Regions from separate parts of the Streptomyces sp. NPDC001480 genome, predicted to be linked through region 2. Evidence: riboswitches for the same ligand, from Rfam matches in the RefSeq annotation. Region 2 holds a riboswitch; each other region holds the start of a gene.

Region 1 (4,637 bases), on a different contig from region 2:
AGGCAGCCAAGTGAGCGAGCTCGCCGCGATGGAGTTCCACCCGCAGCCCCAGGCGGGCGAGGCCAGGCCGTGGGCGTTCCCGGCCCCCGAGCGCGGCGCGCTCGACAACGGCCTGACCGTCCTGCGCTGCCACCGCCCCGGCCAGCAGGTCGTCGCCGTAGAGGTGCTGCTTGACGCGCCGCTGGACGCCGAGCCGGCCGGCCTGGACGGCGTCGCCACGATCATGGCGCGGGCCTTCTCCGAGGGCACCGACAAGCACTCGGCCGAGGAGTTCGCCGCCGAGCTGGAGCGTGCGGGCGCCACGCTCGACATGCACGCCGACCACCCCGGCGTCCGCCTCAGCCTGGAGGTCCCGGCCTCCCGCCTGGCCAAGGGGCTCGGGCTGCTGGCCGACGCCCTCAGAGCGCCCGCGTTCGCCGACAGCGAGGTCGAGCGGCTGGTGCGCAACCGCCTCGACGAGATCCCGCACGAGCTGGCCAACCCCTCCCGCCGCGCCGCCAAGGAGCTGTCCCGGCAGCTCTTCCCGTCGGCCTCCCGGATGTCCCGGCCCCGCCAGGGCACCGAGGAGACCGTCGCCAAGATCGACTCGCCGGCCGTCCGCGCGTTCTACGAGCGGCACGTGCGGCCCGCCACCGCCACCGCCGTCGTGGTCGGCGACCTCACGGGCATCGACCTCGACGAGCTGCTCGGCGAGACCCTGGGCGCGTGGGGCGGCTCCGCGGCCGAGCCGCGCCCGGTGCCGCCGGTGACCGCCGACGACACCGGACGCGTCGTCATCGTCGACCGCCCCGGCGCCGTCCAGACCCAGCTGCTCATCGGCCGCGTCGGCGCCGACCGGCACGACCGGGTGTGGCCCGCCCAGGTGCTCGGCACCTACTGCCTCGGCGGCACCCTGACCTCCCGCCTGGACCGCGTCCTGCGCGAGGAGAAGGGCTACACCTACGGCGTCCGCGCGTTCGGGCAGGTCCTCAGGTCCGGCCCCGAGGGCAACGGCGCCTCGATGCTGGCCATCAGCGGCTCCGTGGACACCCCGAACACCGGCCCGGCTCTCCAGGACCTGTGGACGGTGCTGCGCACGCTCGCCGCGGAGGGTCTCACCGACGCCGAGCGCGACGTGGCCGTGCAGAACCTCGTCGGGGTGGCGCCGCTGAAGTACGAGACGGCGGCGGCCGTGGCGAGCACGCTGGCCGACCAGGTGGAGCAGCACCTGCCCGACGACTTCCAGGCGACGCTGTACCGGCAGCTCGCCGCGACCGGCACGGTGGAGGCCACCGCGGCGGTCGTCAACGCCTTCCCGGTGGACCGTCTGGTGACGGTCCTGGTCGGGGACGCGGCACAGATCAAGGAGCCGGTCGAGGCCCTCGGCATCGGCGAGGTGTCCGTCGTGCCGGCCGAGTAGCCGAGCGACAGCGGTACGCGCGCGTGGGGCCCCGGTGACGATGGAACACCGGGGCCCCACGGTGTTCCCCCGGTCCGTCTCCCATGTGCCTCGCCAGATGTCCGAATTGGGGCGGAGGTTTCCTGTCTGACCTGTGGCGTGCACTACAAAAACCCTGTTGCGTTTGAGGATTGAAAGTCGCGGCCCTTAGCGTCGTCGAGGCTGTTCGTCAGGCAGTGCGCCGCACCCGCGGCACCGGACAGCGATCGCCGAGTCCCCGTACGGCGCGAGCCAGGGGAGCCGGGGACCCACCGTCCCTTGGGGTGAATCGGACGCCCGCGCACACCGCGAGGGGGTCCGTAGGAGACCTTCCTGCTCCGAACCCGTCAGCTAACCCGGTAGGCGAGAAGGAAGGAAAGGACCAGCCACTTCATGGCGTTCACCCGCGCCACCGGGAAGCACCGCCGTCCCAGCCGGATGCACCGCACCACCGCCCGCGCGGCGGGTGTCGCGGCCCTCGCCACCACCGGCGCCGTCGGCAGCCTCGCCGCCCCGGCGCTCGCCGCCGAGCCCGCGCCCGCGCCGGAGCAGACCGCCCTCACCCCGGTCATCACCATCAGCGAGTCGGTCCCCGAGCACATCGACGCCCAGGCGGCCGCCCAGCAGGAGGCCGCCGACCTGAAGGCGGCCGAGGAGGCGGCGCGGAAGAAGGCCGCCGAGCAGGCCCGTGCGCAGGCGGAGAAGGCACGCGAGGCCAAGGCGCGGGCGGCCCGCGAGGCCGAGCGCAAGCGGCTCAACGCGTTCGTGGCGCCGATCACCGGGTCCTACGTCTCCACCGGCTACCAGGCGAGCAGCTCCCTGTGGTCCTCCGGTTCGCACACCGGCATCGACTTCCACGCCGCGAGCGGCACCGCGGTCCACGCGGTCGGCTCCGGCACCGTGGTGTCCACCGGCTGGGGCGGGGCGTACGGCAACCAGATCGTGATCAAGATGGCCGACGGCATGTACACCCAGTACGGCCACCTGTCGTCCATCGGCGTCTCGGTGGGCCAGAAGGTCACCCCGGGCCAGCAGATCGGTCTGTCCGGCTCGACCGGCAACACCACCGGGCCGCACCTCCACTTCGAAGCCCGCACCGGCCCCGACTACGGCTCCGACGTCGACCCCGTCGCCTACCTCCGCAAGCACGGCGTGAACGTCTGACGAAGGCCCACCCCGGTCCGAAGGCCACCCGGCCACAAGACCCACCCCCCACCCGAAGCCCCGGCCCACGAGCCGGGGCTTTCGTGGTTTCCGTACGCTCCGTCGGCCTGCTCCGCCGACTTCCGCTGTCCAAAAAATATCCATGGATTCCGACCCGCCGTCGGAAATTCCCGCGCATTGCAATAGAGTCACGGAACGCGCGTCCATCGGTGACGTTTCACGGAGATGAATACGGAGGTCGGTCATGCGTATTCCGGCGCACTCGGTATGCACGGCGATCCGGGACGACATCATCGCCGGCGTCCACGAGCGCGGCAGCCGCCTCACGGAGGAACTCCTCGCCCGCCGCTACGGCGTCTCGCGCGTCCCCGTCCGCGAGGCCCTGCGCACCCTGGAGGCCGAGGGCTTCGTGGTGACCCGGCGGCACGCGGGCGCGTGCGTCGCCGAACCGACCGAGCAGGAGGCCGCCGACCTGCTGGAGATGCGCATGCTGATGGAGCCGCTCGGCGCCGCCCGGGCCGCCCAGCGGCGCACCGAGGCCCATCTCAAGGTGCTGCGCGGCCTGGTGCGGCTGGGCCAGGAGCGGGCCCGCCGGGGCAACAGCGACGACCTGCGCTCCCTGGGCGGCTGGTTCCACGAGACGCTCGCCCAGGCCTCCGGCAGCCACGCCCTGACCTCCGTACTGACCCAGCTGCGGCACAAGATCACCTGGATGTACACGGTGGAGGCGCCCGCCGACCCCGTGGGGTCCTGGACCGAGCACGGCGCCATCGTGGACGCGGTGGCGCGCGGCGACGGCGAGCGCGCCAGGGCGATCACGGCGCTGCACACCGAGCGCGCGACGGCCGCGCACCGGCTGCGTTTCACCGGCGGCACCGACCGTTCGGAACGTGTGAGGACCTCGCAACAAGCCGTAAACATTCCGAGCCTGCGGCATTAACACGGGCACCGTATACAAAGAAGAGCAATTCGGCGAGGGCTGTTTTCCCCTGCCTGAATTCTTGGTGCCACCGGAATTCCCGGTAAAACGGCGGAGCCGCGCCGCCCGAAAGGGGCGACGCGGCTCCGGCGTTCTGCGCGGTGTGTGCTCAGACGGTCTCGGGCAGCTCCTCGAGCCCCTCGGAGACCAGCTTCGCCAGCCGGTCCAGGGCGGCGTCCGCACCCTCGGCGTCGGAGGCGAGGACGATCTCCTCGCCGCCCTGGGCGCCGAGGCCGAGGACGGCCAGCATGGAGGCCGCGTTGACCGGAGTGCCGCCGGCCTTGGCGATCGTCACCGGCACGCCTGCGGCCGTGGCGGCTCGGACGAAGATGGAAGCGGGGCGGGCGTGGAGGCCCTCGGCCCAGCCGACGTTGACGCGGCGCTCAGCCATGTGTTGCTGCCCTTCGGTTCTCAGGGTTGTCTAGACCAGTTTCCCATATCGTGAAGCATGCCCGGACGGTCCTTCGTCCCGTCCGGATGTGTGGTCGGATCGCGGCCTCGATCCGATGTCGTCCTCCACAGACTGCCTCGCGCCGTTGTCGGACGCGAGCCGTACTCTGGGGCCCATGCAGACCCCGGCGGACCGGCAGGACCGGCACGAGTACCCCGCCCACTGGGAGGCGGACGTGGTGCTGCGCGACGGCGGTACCGCGCGCATCCGGCCCATCACCGTTGATGACGCCGACCGGCTGGTCAGCTTCTACGAACAGGTGTCGGACGAGTCGAAGTACTACCGCTTCTTCGCGCCCTACCCGCGCCTGTCCGCCAAGGACGTCCACCGCTTCACGCACCACGACTTTGTGGACCGGGTGGGACTCGCGGCCACGGTCGGCGGCGAGTTCATCGCCACCGTACGCTATGACCGCATCGGCGCCGACGGCATGCCCGCCTCCGCGCCCTCCGACGAAGCCGAGGTCGCCTTCCTGGTGCAGGACGCCCACCAGGGCCGCGGAGTGGCCTCCGCCCTCCTCGAACACGTCGCCGCCGTCGCGCGCGAGCGGGGCATCCGCCGCTTCGCCGCCGAGGTCCTCCCCGCCAACACCAAGATGATCAAGGTGTTCACGGACGCCGGGTACA
Region 2 (4,637 bases):
GGTTTCCCGGGCGCGTGCCGACCATGGGGTGCTATGGGGCGCATATATGCGGCCCATTAGGCTCCGGCTTCATGGACGTACTCATCCATCTCTTCGTCGGCCTGCACATCGTCGGCATCGCCGCGCTCCTCGGCGGCTTCCTGACCCAGATGAAGGCGATGGGACGCGGCGAGGCCCGCTTCGTCCCGGCCATGCTGCACGGCGCCTTCACCATGCTGGCGACCGGCGTGATCCTGGTCGGGCTCAACGAGGCCGACGACCACCATGTCAACACCGTCAAGATCGGTGTGAAGCTGGCCCTGCTGATCGTGATCCTCGGACTGGTCTACGTGAAGCGGGACGAGGAGCGGGTGGACAAGAACCTCTTCGGACTGGTCGGCCTGCTGACCACGGCGAACATCTTCATCGCCGTGCTGTGGACCTGACCGCGCCCACGCCGACCACGAGCCACGCCGCCACCGAGATCCACACCAGCACGACCCCGGGCCCGCGCAGCCACGGGATCCCCAGGGCGGTGCCGACCGACAGCGTGGCCGCCGCGGTCATGCCCATGGGGAACACCGTCGACCAGCGCCGCACGTCGTAGCCCGGCCGCGGCCGCACCGCCTCCGTGACCAGCAGGACGACATAGCAGGCCCAGTCCAGCACGAGCAGCGCGACGGTCACGGTGCGCAGGACGCCCTGGTCGTCGCCGCTCCACAGGTACAGGCGCCCACCGTCGGCGGCGACCAGCCGCGCGCCGGCCAGCGCCGAGACGGCGAGCGCGCCGCCGCTGATCCACTGGTCCCCGGCGCCTTCGAGCAGCTGCCGCGGATCGAACCGGGCGAGGGCGAACCCGTAGAACACCAGTCCCAGCCAGAACAGCACGAGCGCGGTGTGCGCGAGCCACGCCGTGGCCGTCGCGGCGGCCAGCACGGCTCCCAGTACGGCGATCGACTCCGTGGCCACACAGCCCAGGAACACCGCCCCCGGCATGCGCCGCTCCCACCGCCGCAGGACGTGGACGAGCAGCACCGGCCAGAGCACGACCGCCAGCGCGAGCAGCGCCTCGGCCAGGACCGGCCGGCCCAGCAGCGAGAACCGGGTGCCCAGCACCGCCGTGGCGGCCACCGCGGTGAGCGAGCTCGGCGTCTCCGCCTCCGCCGCCCACCGCTCCCGCTCGTGCAGCAGCCGCAGGGTGAAACCGGCCGCGAACCCCAGCCAGGCGGCGCAGGCCAGCCCCAGGGCGGCCCGGGACAGCACCTCGTGACCGGCCGGCTGCAACCCCACCGACACGATCCCGGTCGCCATGACAGCGGCACCGGCTGCCGGTGAACGCCGGGCCCACCAGACGCGTAATGGTGAGAGGGAGCCCGGCATGAGCCCGATGCTAGGCGCCCGCCGGCTCAGGCCGGACGCACCACGCTGTGGATGATCGATTCGCCGCCGTAGTAGATCGACTCTTCACGGACGTACGCGCCGGGCTTGGGGGCGTGGATCATCATGCCGTTGCCGATGTAGATGCCGACGTGGCTCACGTCGTCGTAGAAGAAGACCAGATCACCGGGCTGGGCGTTGGCGAGGGAGACCGTGGTTCCGGCGTTGACCTGGTCGTAGGTGGTGCGCGGCAGGCTGACGCCGGCGGCCTTCCAGGCGGCCTGGGTGAGGCCGGAGCAGTCGTAGGAGCCGGGGCCGGTGGCGCCCCAGACGTACGGCTTGCCGATCTGCGCGCGGGCGAACGCGATCGCGTTCGCGGCCTTGGCGGAGGACGAGGAGGTCGGCGAGGACGGCGAGGTCGACGTGGACGAGTCCGACGCGGAGCCCGTCGAGGTCGAGGTGTCCGACGAGGCGCTGCTCTGCTGCTGCGCCTTCGCCTGCGCCGCCGCCTGCTCCTTCGCGAGCTCCGCCGCCTTGCGCGCGGCCTCCTCCCGCTTCTGCTGCTCGATCGCCGCGAGCCGCGCCTTCTCCTGCGCCGTCAGTGTGGACAGCAGCTCGCGCGCCGTCGCGAGCTTCTTCTGGACGGTCGCCTTGGCGGCCTGGAGGTCGTGCTGGGAGTCGGTCAGCGTCTGGAGGCTCTCGGTGGCCTCCTGCCGCTTCTTCATGGTCGCGGACTGCTCGGTGACGTAGTCGTCGACCGCGTTCTTCTGCCGCTTGGTCAGCCGGCTCATCAGCTGGGCCTGGTCGAAGTAGTCCTGCGGGGTGTCCGCGAGCAGGAAGGTGGCGGTGTCGGGAGCGGCGGCCCCGGTCCGGTACTGGGCGGCGGCGAACGAACCCAGCTTCTCGCGCGCCTTGTTCAGCCTCTCCGTGCGCTTGGCCACCTCGTCGAGGAGCGAGTCGACGCGCCGGCGCTGCTTGCCGGTCGTCTCCTTGGCCGCGTTGTACTTCTCGGTCGCCGACCCCGCCTGCCGGTACAGGTCGTCGACCTTCTTCTCGACCTCTTCCATGCTCGGCTTGCCGTCGGTGGAGGGGGTGGAGGGGGCGGCGTTGGCCGTCTGGGAGAGCAGGGCGACGGAGGTGAGGGCGGCGGTGGCGAGGGCGGGCTTGCGTATGCCTGCCCCACCCGAGGGGCGCTTGCGGTGCGACGCCAAGGGAGGCGACTCCTTCCAATGTTCCGCCTACCGGGTTAGCTGTCGGGTTCGGGCGGGTGGTTCGGAAGGGTTGCCCTACGGCCGTCGTCCCCGGTGGGGATGTCGGGCCGATTCACCCCAAGGTCTCGGTGGGTCCCCGGCTCCGGCTGCCGCGAGGGGCGCACCGGACTCGGCGGAGGCCGCGCGGCCCGGCGGGGTTCGCCGGTGGGGGTCGTACGGCCTGGCGGAACGCTAGCCAACTCGTGTGACTCATGTGAAGGTTGGTGCACTATATGTCCGATACATTTTCGTGACACGAGACGGGTGTGTCGTTGTCGTGACCATGTGGTTCCGCAGGGTGAGGAGATCGTTCCCCGGCCAAGTTCCGAGGGCGGCGGCCGGTTGTCGGTGGGGCGCCCTAGACTCGGAGAGCGATGAGCAGCCTCTTTGACGACAGCTTCCTGGCGGACCTCCAGGCCCCTCGCGGGCACGACGAGGAACCCCCGCCGCCGCCCGAGGACGATCACGCTCCGGAGCCGGTTCCGGACGATCTGTTCGGCGGGAAGTTCGACGTGCCGCCGGACCGGGACGCGTACTACCGCGACGGTGCCCCGCGCCCGGCGATCGACGCGGCCGCGCTCCTGGAGGGGCTGAACGAGAACCAGCGCGCGGCAGTGGTCCACGCCGGCTCCCCGCTGCTCATCGTGGCCGGCGCCGGCTCCGGCAAGACGCGCGTGCTCACCCACCGCATCGCCCACCTGCTCGGCGAGCGGGGCGTCCACCCGGGCCAGATCCTGGCGATCACCTTCACCAACAAGGCCGCCGGCGAGATGAAGGAGCGCGTCGAGCAGCTCGTCGGCCCGCGCGCGAACGCGATGTGGGTGATGACCTTCCACAGCGCGTGCGTGCGCATCCTGCGCCGGGAGAGCAAGAAGCTCGGCTTCACCTCGTCGTTCTCGATCTACGACGCCGCCGACTCCAAGCGCCTGATGGCCCTGGTCTGCCGCGACCTGGAGCTCGACCCGAAGCGCTACCCGCCGAAGTCCTTCAGCGCCAAGATCTCCAACCTGAAGAACGAGCTGATCGACGAGGAGGACTTCGCCGCCCAGGCCGCCGACGGCTTCGAGAAGACCCTCGCCCAGGCCTACGCCCTGTACCAGTCGCGGCTGCGCGAGGCCAACGCCCTCGACTTCGACGACCTGATCATGACGACGGTCAACCTGCTGCGCGCCTTCCCGGACGTCGCCGAGCACTACCGCCGCCGCTTCCGCCACGTCCTGGTCGACGAGTACCAGGACACCAACCACGCCCAGTACGCGCTCGTGCGCGAGCTCGTCGGCACCTCCGAGCACCCGGCGGACGTGCCGCCCGGCCCGGACGACCTGACGCCCGCCGAGCTGTGCGTGGTGGGCGACGCCGACCAGTCGATCTACGCCTTCCGCGGCGCGACCATCCGCAACATCCTCCAGTTCGAGGAGGACTACCCGGACGCGACGACGATCCTGCTGGAGCAGAACTACCGCTCCACCCAGACGATCCTCTCCGCGGCCAACGCGGTCATCGAGCGCAACGAGTCCCGCCGCCCCAAGAACCTGTGGACCAACGCGGGCGCGGGCGCGCGCATCACCGGCTACGTCGCCGACACCGAGCACGACGAGGCGCAGTTCGTCGCCGACGAGATAGACCGCCTCACGGACGCGGGCGAGGCGAAGGCCTCGGACGTCGCCGTCTTCTACCGCACCAACGCCCAGTCCCGTGTCTTCGAAGAGGTCTTCATCCGCGTCGGCCTGCCCTACAAGGTCGTCGGCGGTGTCCGCTTCTACGAGCGCAAGGAGGTCCGGGACGTCCTGGCCTACCTGCGTGTCCTCGCCAACCCGGAGGACTCCGTCCCGCTGCGCCGCATCCTCAACGTGCCCAAGCGTGGCATCGGTGAGCGCGCCGAGGCGATGATCGACGCCCTCGCCCAGCGGGAGAAGATCAGCTTCCCGCAGGCGCTGAAGCGGGTCGACGAGGCGTACGGCATGGCGGCGCGGTCGACGAACGCGGTCAAGCGGTTCAACGTGCTGATGGAAGAGCTCCGTACGATCGTCG
Region 3 (4,637 bases), on a different contig from region 2:
TGCTCGATGACGGCGAGGACGGCCTTCTCGACGCCCTTGCCCAGGTAGCGGTTGGGGTCTTGGTCGCGGAGCTCGATGGCCTCGAAGGCGCCGGTGGAGGCGCCGGACGGGACGGCGGCACGACCCGTGCTGCCGTCGTCGAGGCCGACCTCGACCTCGACCGTGGGATTGCCTCGGGAGTCCAGGATTTCCCGGGCTACGACGACGTCGATGGACGGCACGAGCATCTCCTTCTTGGATGTGACGCTGAAAGTGCGGGGCTGTGTGCCTTGCGGCTGGGCCTTGCGACTAGAGCCTAACCGTCCCCGGGTCGTCGGCAGCCGACCGACCGTCCCGTGGACACGGTGACGGTACACATTGTTCCCCGGCGGAACAAAGGGCCGGAGGGAAAAGGCTTGGGAAACGGCTCCGGGGAAACGGCTGGGGGAAACCAAAAGACCCCGCCCCGGCGCGTACGGGGGAACACGCGCCGGAGCGGGGAGCCCCGTGGGGGACGGGGGGCGTGACCCTCACGGGGCCTCCGTCATGGAGACCACCGGTATGAGGGTGCTGTGGTTCTGCTACCAGCCAGGTGTCACTTCAGGTGAAGCTGCTGGCCCGGGTAGATGACGTTGGCGTCGTCGATGATGTCCTTGTTCAGCTGGAACAGCTTCTGCCAGCCGCCGGCGACGTGGTGCTTCTCGGCGATCGAGCTGAGGGTGTCACCCTTGACGACCTTGTACTCGCCGTCGCCCTTCTTGACCTTCTTGCCGGTCGGGGTCGTGACGGTCTTCTTGGTGACGGTCTTCTCGGGGGCCTGGCGCTCCGCGGAGCGGTTGGCGGCCTGCCCGTCGGTCGAGCGGGTGCTGGTGCTGTTCGACGAGGAGCCGGCGGAGTTCGACGAGCCGCTGCTCGAACCGCTGTAGGCGGCGCCGGACAGGCCCTTGCCGCAGACCGGCCAGGCGCCCTTGCCCTGCGCGGCGAGGACCTTCTCGGCGACGGCTATCTGCTGGGACTTGGAGGCCTGGTTGGCCTGGGCGGCGTACTGCGTGCCGCCGTACGCGGCCCAGGTGGAGGCGGAGAACTGCAGACCGCCGTAGTAGCCGTTGCCGGTGTTGATGGACCAGTTGCCGCCGGACTCGCACTGGGCGACCGCGTCCCACTCGGAGGCGGTGGCGGCGGAGGCGTTGCCGGCCGCTATCAGCGGGGCGGCGACGGCGGCGCCGGTGACACCGGCGACAGCGATGGCGCGGACGGCCTTGGACGGACGACGGTGCTTGCCCTTGCCGGAAAACAGCATGGATCGATCCCCTCACCGACGCCTGCGAGGTGAGCTGTCGGGTTCGGGCCGGTTGAGTTGCCCGGCCGCACCTCGCGTGGTTCTCGTGCGAGGCGCGGCTTCACCCCTAGCCGTCCCCGGCGGTCTTTCGACCTCCGGGCCCGGCGCTTACCTTGGGTCCCCCGCTCCTGCCTACGGCGCTTGACGCGACGACTGTTCCCGGGCAGCCGCTGGCAGGATTCGGCGTTGCGGCGGCCGGGGCCCGCATTGGCGAGCGGTCATGACCGTAGACACGCGATCCGCGGAATTTCAAAGACGATCAGGGCTTCTGAGACTCATCCCACACTTTCACCAAAGCGGACAACATGCCCAAAACGGGGCGTCAACTCCCGCTACTTTGCACCCGTTTCGGCAGTGAGTTCCAGGGTCTGACCGGGGGTGATGTTGTTCGGGTCGGAGCCGAGGGCGTCCTTGTTCGCGGCATAGAGCGCCCGCCACCCGCCCTCGAGGTCAAGGGAGTCGGCGATGGAGGCGAGGGTGTCACCGTCGCGGACGGTGTAGTCGCGCGCGGCATGCCGGCCGGAGGTGGTGGCGGACTGACTTTTCGTCACGTTTTCATCCGCACTGTCGCCCCGGTGACGGCCACCACTGCTCGCCCCGGTGTCCACAAGGCTCCAGGAACCGCCCGTCTGCCATGAATTGTCCGAGTCGTCGATCTCGGGGGACGCCGTGGCCGAACCGCTGCTCCCCTTGGCCTTCCCGGAGCCGGAAGACGCCGACTCGCCCGACCCGGCGGAACCGTCCACACCCTTGGATCCCGCACCGGCGTCCAGGCTCGGCGAGGGCGAGGCGTCCGACGAGGAGCCGGAATCGGACGACCCCGACGAATCGGACGACGAACCCGAGGAATCCGAGGATCCCTTGGACTCCTTGGCCCCCTTCGAATCGGACGAACCGGCCGAATCGGATGAGCTCGACGAATGGGAGGAATCATCGGAACCGGACGATCCGGACCCTCCGACGCCCGTATCGACGTCCACCGAACCGGAGTTCGACGTGAGGCCGGACAGGAGGGCACAGGTGGTCCAGGGCTTGGTGCCCTGGTCGGCGAGGATCTTCTCGGCGACCGCGATCTGCTGCGAGCGGCTGGCCTGGTCCGGGGTGGAGGCGTAGTCGAGGCCGCCGTACTTGTCCCAGTCGTCCTGGGACATCTGGAGGCCGCCGTAGTAGCCGTTCCCCGTGTCGGCGCTCCACGAGCCGCCGCTCTCGCACTCGGCCACCTTGTCCCACGTGGTCCCGTCGGCCGCGTTGGCGGCGGATGCGCCGAGCAGCGGGATGGCGATGGCGGAGCCGGTCACTCCGGCCGCGACGAGGAGGGCCGGAGCCTGACGGGGGCGTCGGTGGCGACCGTTCCCGGAGAGCATGCGGTGACCTTTCGCAAGACAGCAGTAACCGGCGCGGCGGCTGCGGTGAGGCGCCGCGCTGACGAGTGAACGTATCGGCAGACGATCACTTGTCACAAGTTAATGCCGCGCAGATCACGTGAAGATCACAGAGTTGAACGCTGGTCACTTTTTCGTGAAGGCGCCGCCCGCCGTCCCCCTTACCGGTCGATTACCGGACGGGCGTGAACTCCACGGGCAAGGTGCGCAGTCCACGCATGATGAGCCCACCGCGCCACCGCAAATCGGCTGGTTCCACCGCGAGTCGGAGGTCGGGAAGACGGCTGAGGAGGGTGGCGAGCGCGGTCTGGCCCTCCAGCCGGGCGAGCGGGGCGCCGAGGCAGTAGTGGATGCCGTGGCCGTAGCCGAGGTGCTGATTGTCACGCCGCCCGAGGTCGAGGACGTCCGGGTCGGCGAACCGCTCGGGATCCCGGTCCGCGGCGGCGAGTACGACCAGGACGGGGTCGCCGGGTGCGATCTCCTGCCCGCCGACGGTGAGCGGCCGGGTGGCGAACCGCCAGGTGGCGAGCTCCACCGGGCCGTCGTAGCGCAGGAGTTCCTCGACGCCGGTCTCCAACAGGTCCTGTTCCCCGCGCGCGAGGGACTCCTGGAGCCGCTGCCGCTGCCCTGGGTGCGTGAGGAGGGCGTACGTGCCGTTGCCGATGAGATTGACCGTCGTCTCGAACCCGGCGAACAAGAGGATGAACGCCATGGCGGCGGCCTCGTTCTCGGTGAGGTGCTCACCGTGGTCGGAGGCGCGGATGAGACCGGAGATGAGGTCCTCGCCGGGCGCCGGTTCGGCCGGGAGCGCCTCGCGCTTCTTGTGGATCAGCTCGGCGAGGTAGCCCCGCATCTTCTTCACCGACCGCGCGACCCCGCCGCGCGGTCCTCCGCCGTGGCGGATCATCATCCCCGCCCAGTCCCGGAAGTCGTCCTGGTCCTCGCGCGGGACGCCGAGCATGTCGCAGATGGCGTAGATGGGGAGCGGGAAGGCGAACTCGTGGATGAGGTCGGCGGAGCCCTTCGCGGCGAACCCGTCGATGAGCTGGTCCGTCAGCTCCTGCACGCGCGAGGCGAACTCGGCGACGCGGCGCGGCGTGAACGCCTTGCTGACCAGCCGGCGCAGCCGGGTGTGGTCCGGCGGGTCGATGTTGAGCAGATGCGTCATCAGCTCGGCCTTGCGCTCCCCCGGGATCCCCGTCTTGCCCTTGGCGTGCGCGGGCTCGTCGTGGTGCGCCGGGTTCTTCGACAGCCGCGGATCGGCCAGCGCCTGCTTGGCGTCGGCGTACCGGGTGACCAGCCAGGCCTCCACCCCGCTGGGCAACTTCGTCCGCCGCACGGGCGCGTGCTCCCGCAGCCAGGCGTAGGCCGGGTAGGGGTCGCTCGCGAACTCCCAGGTGAAGAGCTCGGGGGCGGGCGCGTCGGGGGCTGCCTGAAGGTGCGGCTGGGGCTGGGACTGGTTGGTCACCCCTTGACGGTATCCGGGTTTCCGGCGCGCGCCCCGGGGGCTATGGCTGTCCGCCGGAGGGGCCCTGGCCCGCCACGCCCTCGGCCGCGCGTATCGCGTCCCGGTAGGCCCGGGCCGCCGCTCTCAGGGCCGCCTCCGGGTCGACGCCGTCCGCCTCGGCCCGGGTCGCGAGTGCCAGCAGGTCGTAGCCGATGCCCTCGCCCTGGGGCAGGGGCACGTCCAGGCCGGCGGTGCGTACCCGGGAGGAGAGCTTCGCGGCGAGGGCGAGGCCGGGCTGACCGAGGGGGATGCCCTCCGTCACGGAGGTGCGCTGCTTCTCGACCGCCTTGGTCCGCAGCCAGTGCTCCTTGACGTCCTCGGGGGTCTCGGCCGTCGCGTCGCCGAAGACGTGCGGGTGGCGGTGGATGAGCTTGGCGACGATGCCGCCGGCCACGTCGTCGACGGAGAAGGGGGCGTCGGCGTCCTCTTC
Region 4 (4,637 bases), on a different contig from region 2:
CGTCCGCCGGCTGCGTGCTCGGCGCCTCGGTGGACGGCGCCTCGGTGGACGGCGCCTCGGTGGACGGCCGCTGGGACGACGGCTGCTCCGTGGACGGCGGCTGCTCCTGCGTCGGCTGCTGCGCCGACGGCTGCTCGGAAGGCTGCTGCGTGGGCTGCTCTCCCCCGCCGTTGCCCGGGTTCGCCTGTCCGCCGTCGCCGGGTGAGGCGTCGGCGCTCGGCGACGGCGTGCCGCCGGGCTTTCCGCCCGCGCCGCAGGTGCGGCCCGAGTTGATGCAGTCGACCATCTCCCGCATCAGGCCCTCGTCGAAGACGTTGATGAAGTCGCCGTGGTCCGTGACCGGCTTGTGCTGCTGTTCCGGGAAGGAGTCCACGGCGAACAGCGGATGCGTCCGGCCGCCGTCCTGGAGGCTCGGTGCCGTGACGTCGTACACGATGCGCTGCACGAGTTGCGGGATGGCCTGGAAGCCGCCCGGGCACTTGCCCTCGGCGTCGGCGAACGCCACGTGGGTGCGGTGGTTGGCGCTGTCGATGTTCCGGCCGTCCCAGCAGCTCTGGAAGCGGAAGGTGCGCACCACGTCGCTGCCGGACGGGCACAGCGGGTACTTGTCCTTCAGCTGCCGGTCCTCGTAACCGGTGCAGCTCCAGGAGGCGTTGGCGTTCGCGGGGCCGTTGACGAAGGCCTTGGCGTCACCGGTGATGATGCGCAGCAGGCGCGGCATGGCCGTGACCTTGCCGCGGGGGCTGCCCTCGAAGGTGAGCGTGACGTCCTTCGCCGTGACGATCTGACCGGCGTTGCCCTCGGTGCCGCCGCCGGGGGCGTTCGCGTCGCGTTCCCTGGTGCCGTTCTGGAGGCGCAGCACCGGCCAGTAGTACGTCGACCTGTCGCCCTGGTCCACGCAGCTCGTGTCGGCGTTCGCGAGGTCGTCGTCGCTGGCGAAGGCGTTGTTGGACTGGTTGCCGATGTAGTCGTGGAAGTGGTGGGCGCCGTTGGTGACGCCGGGGGCGACGATCACGTTGTCGGAGTTGAACAGGCCGTTCGCGTTGACACCGCAGCTGGAGGTGAACGTGCCGCGCGAGGCGTCGGCCTGCGGGGCCGGGGCCTGGACGTTGGGCTGGACGGTGGTGATGTCCGTGTAGTCGGCGGCCACGGGGCCGTTGCCGCCCTGGCCGGAGCCACCGTTGCCGTTCTGGCCGTTGCCGTTCTGGCCTTCGCCGCCCTGGTTCTGGGTGCCGCTGTTCTGGCCGCCCTGGGCGCCGCCCTGCTGGGCGGGCGGGCGCAGGGTGCACGCGGCCATGTCCGCCAGCCCCTGCGGGCGGTCGCCGACACGGTCGATGGCGGTGGCGATGCGCTCGATGGCCGCGCTCCGCTTCTCCTTGAGCGGGTTCATGATCGTACCGTCGGCGGACCCCGGGTCCTGCCTGACGGCCTGCGCGGACGCCTGGAGTTGCTGGTAGGCGGCGGACACCTGCTGGTCCAGCAGGGCGAGTTCGCGGTCGACGTCCGCCCTGGCGTCGTCCGGGACGGAGGTCAGGCGGCTACCGACGTCCGGGCAGTCGATGGTGGCCGACCCCGGGCCCCAGCCGCCCGCCTGGAGCACCCGGGCGTCCGTGCCGCCCTCGGTCGCCGAGGCGTAGACGTTCGCCGCGACCAGTCCACCCCCGCCCAGCATCAGAGCCACCGCGGCGAAGGTCGCGCGCCGTGCACCTGTCGGGCGTCTGCGCCTGTTGCGTCCCACAGAACCACTCCCACACCTCGTGGCCGGCCGGCATGGCAAGCCCCCGTCCCATACGGAGCCGGACCCGGATGTGTTCAAGCACCTCACCGATTCATCGTGAACTCACAGGAAACCCAGGTCACGCCCGGCTGGTCCGCTCGGGACCGGGGTCGGCCGCGGACGGTAATAGGGGCAGGTATTCGTTGAAACCTGGACGATTACGCCCATCCCACCGCCCACGCTCCGGTTTCGTGGGAAACGGAGCCCGTACCGGTGGTCGGATTGGGCGGCGGGCCATGGCGGATACCGTCCGGCGTGCCCGGGAGTTGCAGGAGCTGAACGAGCAGCTGCGCCGGGCCCAGGCCCGGGACCGGAAGGTGGCGCTCGCCCTCCAGGAGGCGATGCTCCCCACCCGCCGGCGGTGGCAGGCCACCGCGCCGCCGTCCGTTAACGGCCCGCGGTGGGCGCGCTGAACGTGTGCGGGGACTGGTACGACCTGGTCGACCGGGGCGGCGGCGACTGCATCGGCGTCTCGGTCGGGACGTGGTCGGGCACGGTCTGCGGGCCGCGTGCGTGATGGGGCAGCTGCGCAGCGCGCTGAGCGCGGCCTGCCGCGTCACCGAGGGCCCGGCACAGGCCCTGAAAGCCCTGGGGGAGTACGCCCATGTGCTCGACGGCGCGGAGTCGGCGACGGCGGTGACGACGTTCATCGACTTCGAGCGGCACACCCTGATGTACAGCAGCGCCGGCCACCCGCCCCCCGTACTGGTCCACGGTGACGACACCGTGGAGTTCCTCGACCGGGCCACCGACACCCCGCTGGACGCCCGGCCCGACCCCCGGCCCCGGCCCGAGGCACGCACCGGGTTCACCGAGGGCGCGCTCCTCGTCCTGTACACCGACGGCCTGGTCGAGCGGCGGCGCGAGGACATGGACGTCGGGCCGGCGCGCCTCGCCGACACCGTCGGCCGGCACCGGGACGCGCACCCGGAGGACTCGCCGACACCGTCCTGCGGGAGTTGCTCCCGAGGGAGGGGGCGACCGACGACACCGCGCTCGTCATCATGCGACTGTGAGATGTCATCACGCGGCCGTGAGACGTCGTCATGTGGCCATGCGGCGGGATTCCGTATGCTCCTCCGGGCACCTTCACCGGATGGTCACGAGCGCCAAGATGAATATCACAATTACGTATCGGACATTCCGCGCTTCAACCTTCACACCAGCCACACAAGTTGGCTAAGTTGGCGTCCAGACCGCACGGCTCCCCCCGGCGAACCTCGCCGGGCCGCGCGGCCTCCGCCGAATCCGCTGTCCCCGCAGGGCAACGGAGCCGGGGACCCAACCGACTTGGGGTGAATCGGCCCGACCGCCCGACGGGGCAGGGCCGTAGGGCATGCCTTCCACCATCGACCGCCCGAACCCGCCAGCTAACCCGGTAGGCGGAGCACGGAAGGAGTACGTCCCCCATGGCGCGCGAAAGCCGCGACGAGGTTCGGCAGCGAATCGACAGCCTTTACGACCAGACCGAGAGCGCCACGGGGAACCTCAACGCGACCCGCGCGACATCGGGGGGAACGCCCGGTCGTGGTGTGCGCCTGCGCAGGCCGGACAGGGGGAACGATCCCGGTCTGGACAGCATCGCCCAGCAGTGGATGACCGGGGCCCGCTCCAAACTGGGCCCCACCTCCCCCGCCGTACTGCCGTCGGACCGGCCGTCACAGCGCTCGACCAGTCCCGCCGGTCTGGACAACATCGCCCGGCAGTGGATGACGGGGGCACGTTCCAAACTGGGCCCCTCCGTTCCCGCTGTGCTGCCCGCGGACCGGTCGTCGCAGCGCCCGGCCGGGCGGCGCACCAACGTGCCGGTCCCCAAAGAGCTGTTGGAAGCGGCCGAGCGCATCCTGCCGGAGCTGACCGCCGGGACCTCCGGGCAGGCGGGCGGACGCGCCGTGCCGGAGCTGACGGCCCGTCCCAGGGCGGAGCTGACCGCAGGGCCCGTCGCCGCGCTGCCCGCCGTGCCGGAGCCGCGGCAGGAGGCCCCCCTGGCGCTGCCCGCGGCCGAGCCGCGGCGGTCCTCGCCGCTGGCCTCGAAGGAAAAGAACCAGAAGAAGCTCGCCGCGGCCCGGGACCTCCTCTCCCGCCGGATCGCCCAGCCGGGCGCGCCCGCACCGCGTGCCGCGGCCGAGCCCGCGCCCCCCGCCCCGCAGCCTTGGCGCGGCGACCCCGAGCAGGCCCTCCAGCCCGCTGAGCAGGAGTGGCTGCGCCAGCAGTGGTCCGGGCTCAGTGGGGGACTGTCCGCCACGGGCGGAGCGGCGGCCCGCAGAGGTGCGACGGCCGGGAGGGGCGCGATGGCCGGTGTCCCCAACCCGGTCGCGAGCACAGGGACCTTCAGCGTCCCCAACCCGCTCACGGACAGCGGCGCCTTCAGCGTCCCCAACCCGCTCACGGACAGCGGCGCCTTCAGCGTCCCCAACCCGGTCGCGAACACCGGCACCTTCAGCGTCCCCAACCCCCTCACGGACAGCGGCGCCTTCGCCGTCCCCAACCCCGTCGCGAACACCGGCACCTTCAGCGTCCCCAACCCCCTCACGGACAGCGGCGCCTTCGCCGTCCCCAACCCCGTCGCGAACACCGCAACGGACCCCGCCGCGGCCCCCCTCACCGCCACGGCAACCGTCACCGCCCCCACCCCCGTCACGAGCACGGGCACCTTCAGCGTCCCCAATCCCCTCACGGACAGCGGAGCGTTCGCCGCGACGCCGCCCCCCTGGGCCGCCCCGGGTGTCTTCGCCACCACCACCCCTCTCGCCGCACCCAGCCCCGTGCCCCCGTCACCGGTCGCGGTTGCAGCTCCGGTCGCAGCCCCAGCCGCGACCCCGACGCCGCCCCCTGCACCCGCACCCGCACCCGCACCCGC

The links. Region 2 has a riboswitch for cyclic di-AMP ahead of ACFY01_RS37425 (NlpC/P60 family protein). Riboswitches for the same ligand answer to the same signal wherever they lie in the genome.
Region 1: linked by a shared signal. The riboswitch ahead of ACFY01_RS10890 (M23 family metallopeptidase) and the one ahead of ACFY01_RS37425 (NlpC/P60 family protein) in region 2 are both predicted to bind cyclic di-AMP.
Region 3: linked by a shared signal. The riboswitch ahead of ACFY01_RS35360 (transglycosylase family protein) and the one ahead of ACFY01_RS37425 (NlpC/P60 family protein) in region 2 are both predicted to bind cyclic di-AMP.
Region 4: linked by a shared signal. The riboswitch ahead of ACFY01_RS00375 (NlpC/P60 family protein) and the one ahead of ACFY01_RS37425 (NlpC/P60 family protein) in region 2 are both predicted to bind cyclic di-AMP.

The regions. Positions count from the first base shown of each region.
Region 1 is NZ_JBIAVX010000004.1:118,422-123,058, forward strand. It holds gene ACFY01_RS10880 (M16 family metallopeptidase) at 1-14, shown strand, start outside; gene ACFY01_RS10885 (M16 family metallopeptidase) at 11-1,399, shown strand; cyclic di-AMP (ydaO/yuaA leader) riboswitch at 1,636-1,797, shown strand; gene ACFY01_RS10890 (M23 family metallopeptidase) at 1,811-2,581, shown strand; gene ACFY01_RS10895 (GntR family transcriptional regulator) at 2,826-3,521, shown strand; gene ACFY01_RS10900 (HPr family phosphocarrier protein) at 3,670-3,951, opposite strand; gene ACFY01_RS10905 (GNAT family N-acetyltransferase) at 4,127-4,637, shown strand, end outside.
Region 2 is NZ_JBIAVX010000019.1:94,259-98,895, forward strand. It holds gene ACFY01_RS37415 (hypothetical protein) at 72-425, shown strand; gene ACFY01_RS37420 (tellurite resistance/C4-dicarboxylate transporter family protein) at 403-1,359, opposite strand; gene ACFY01_RS37425 (NlpC/P60 family protein) at 1,386-2,567, opposite strand; cyclic di-AMP (ydaO/yuaA leader) riboswitch at 2,575-2,752, opposite strand; gene pcrA (DNA helicase PcrA) at 2,981-4,637, shown strand, end outside.
Region 3 is NZ_JBIAVX010000017.1:108,337-112,973, forward strand. It holds gene eno (phosphopyruvate hydratase) at 1-227, opposite strand, end outside; gene ACFY01_RS35360 (transglycosylase family protein) at 575-1,279, opposite strand; cyclic di-AMP (ydaO/yuaA leader) riboswitch at 1,284-1,468, opposite strand; gene ACFY01_RS35365 (transglycosylase family protein) at 1,651-2,682, opposite strand; gene ACFY01_RS35370 (cytochrome P450) at 2,873-4,168, opposite strand; gene ACFY01_RS35375 (nucleoside triphosphate pyrophosphohydrolase) at 4,209-4,637, opposite strand, start outside.
Region 4 is NZ_JBIAVX010000001.1:64,311-68,947, forward strand. It holds gene ACFY01_RS00365 (DUF1996 domain-containing protein) at 1-1,672, opposite strand, end outside; partial or broken gene ACFY01_RS00370 (PP2C family protein-serine/threonine phosphatase) at 1,984-2,793, shown strand; cyclic di-AMP (ydaO/yuaA leader) riboswitch at 3,008-3,178, shown strand; gene ACFY01_RS00375 (NlpC/P60 family protein) at 3,187-4,637, shown strand, end outside.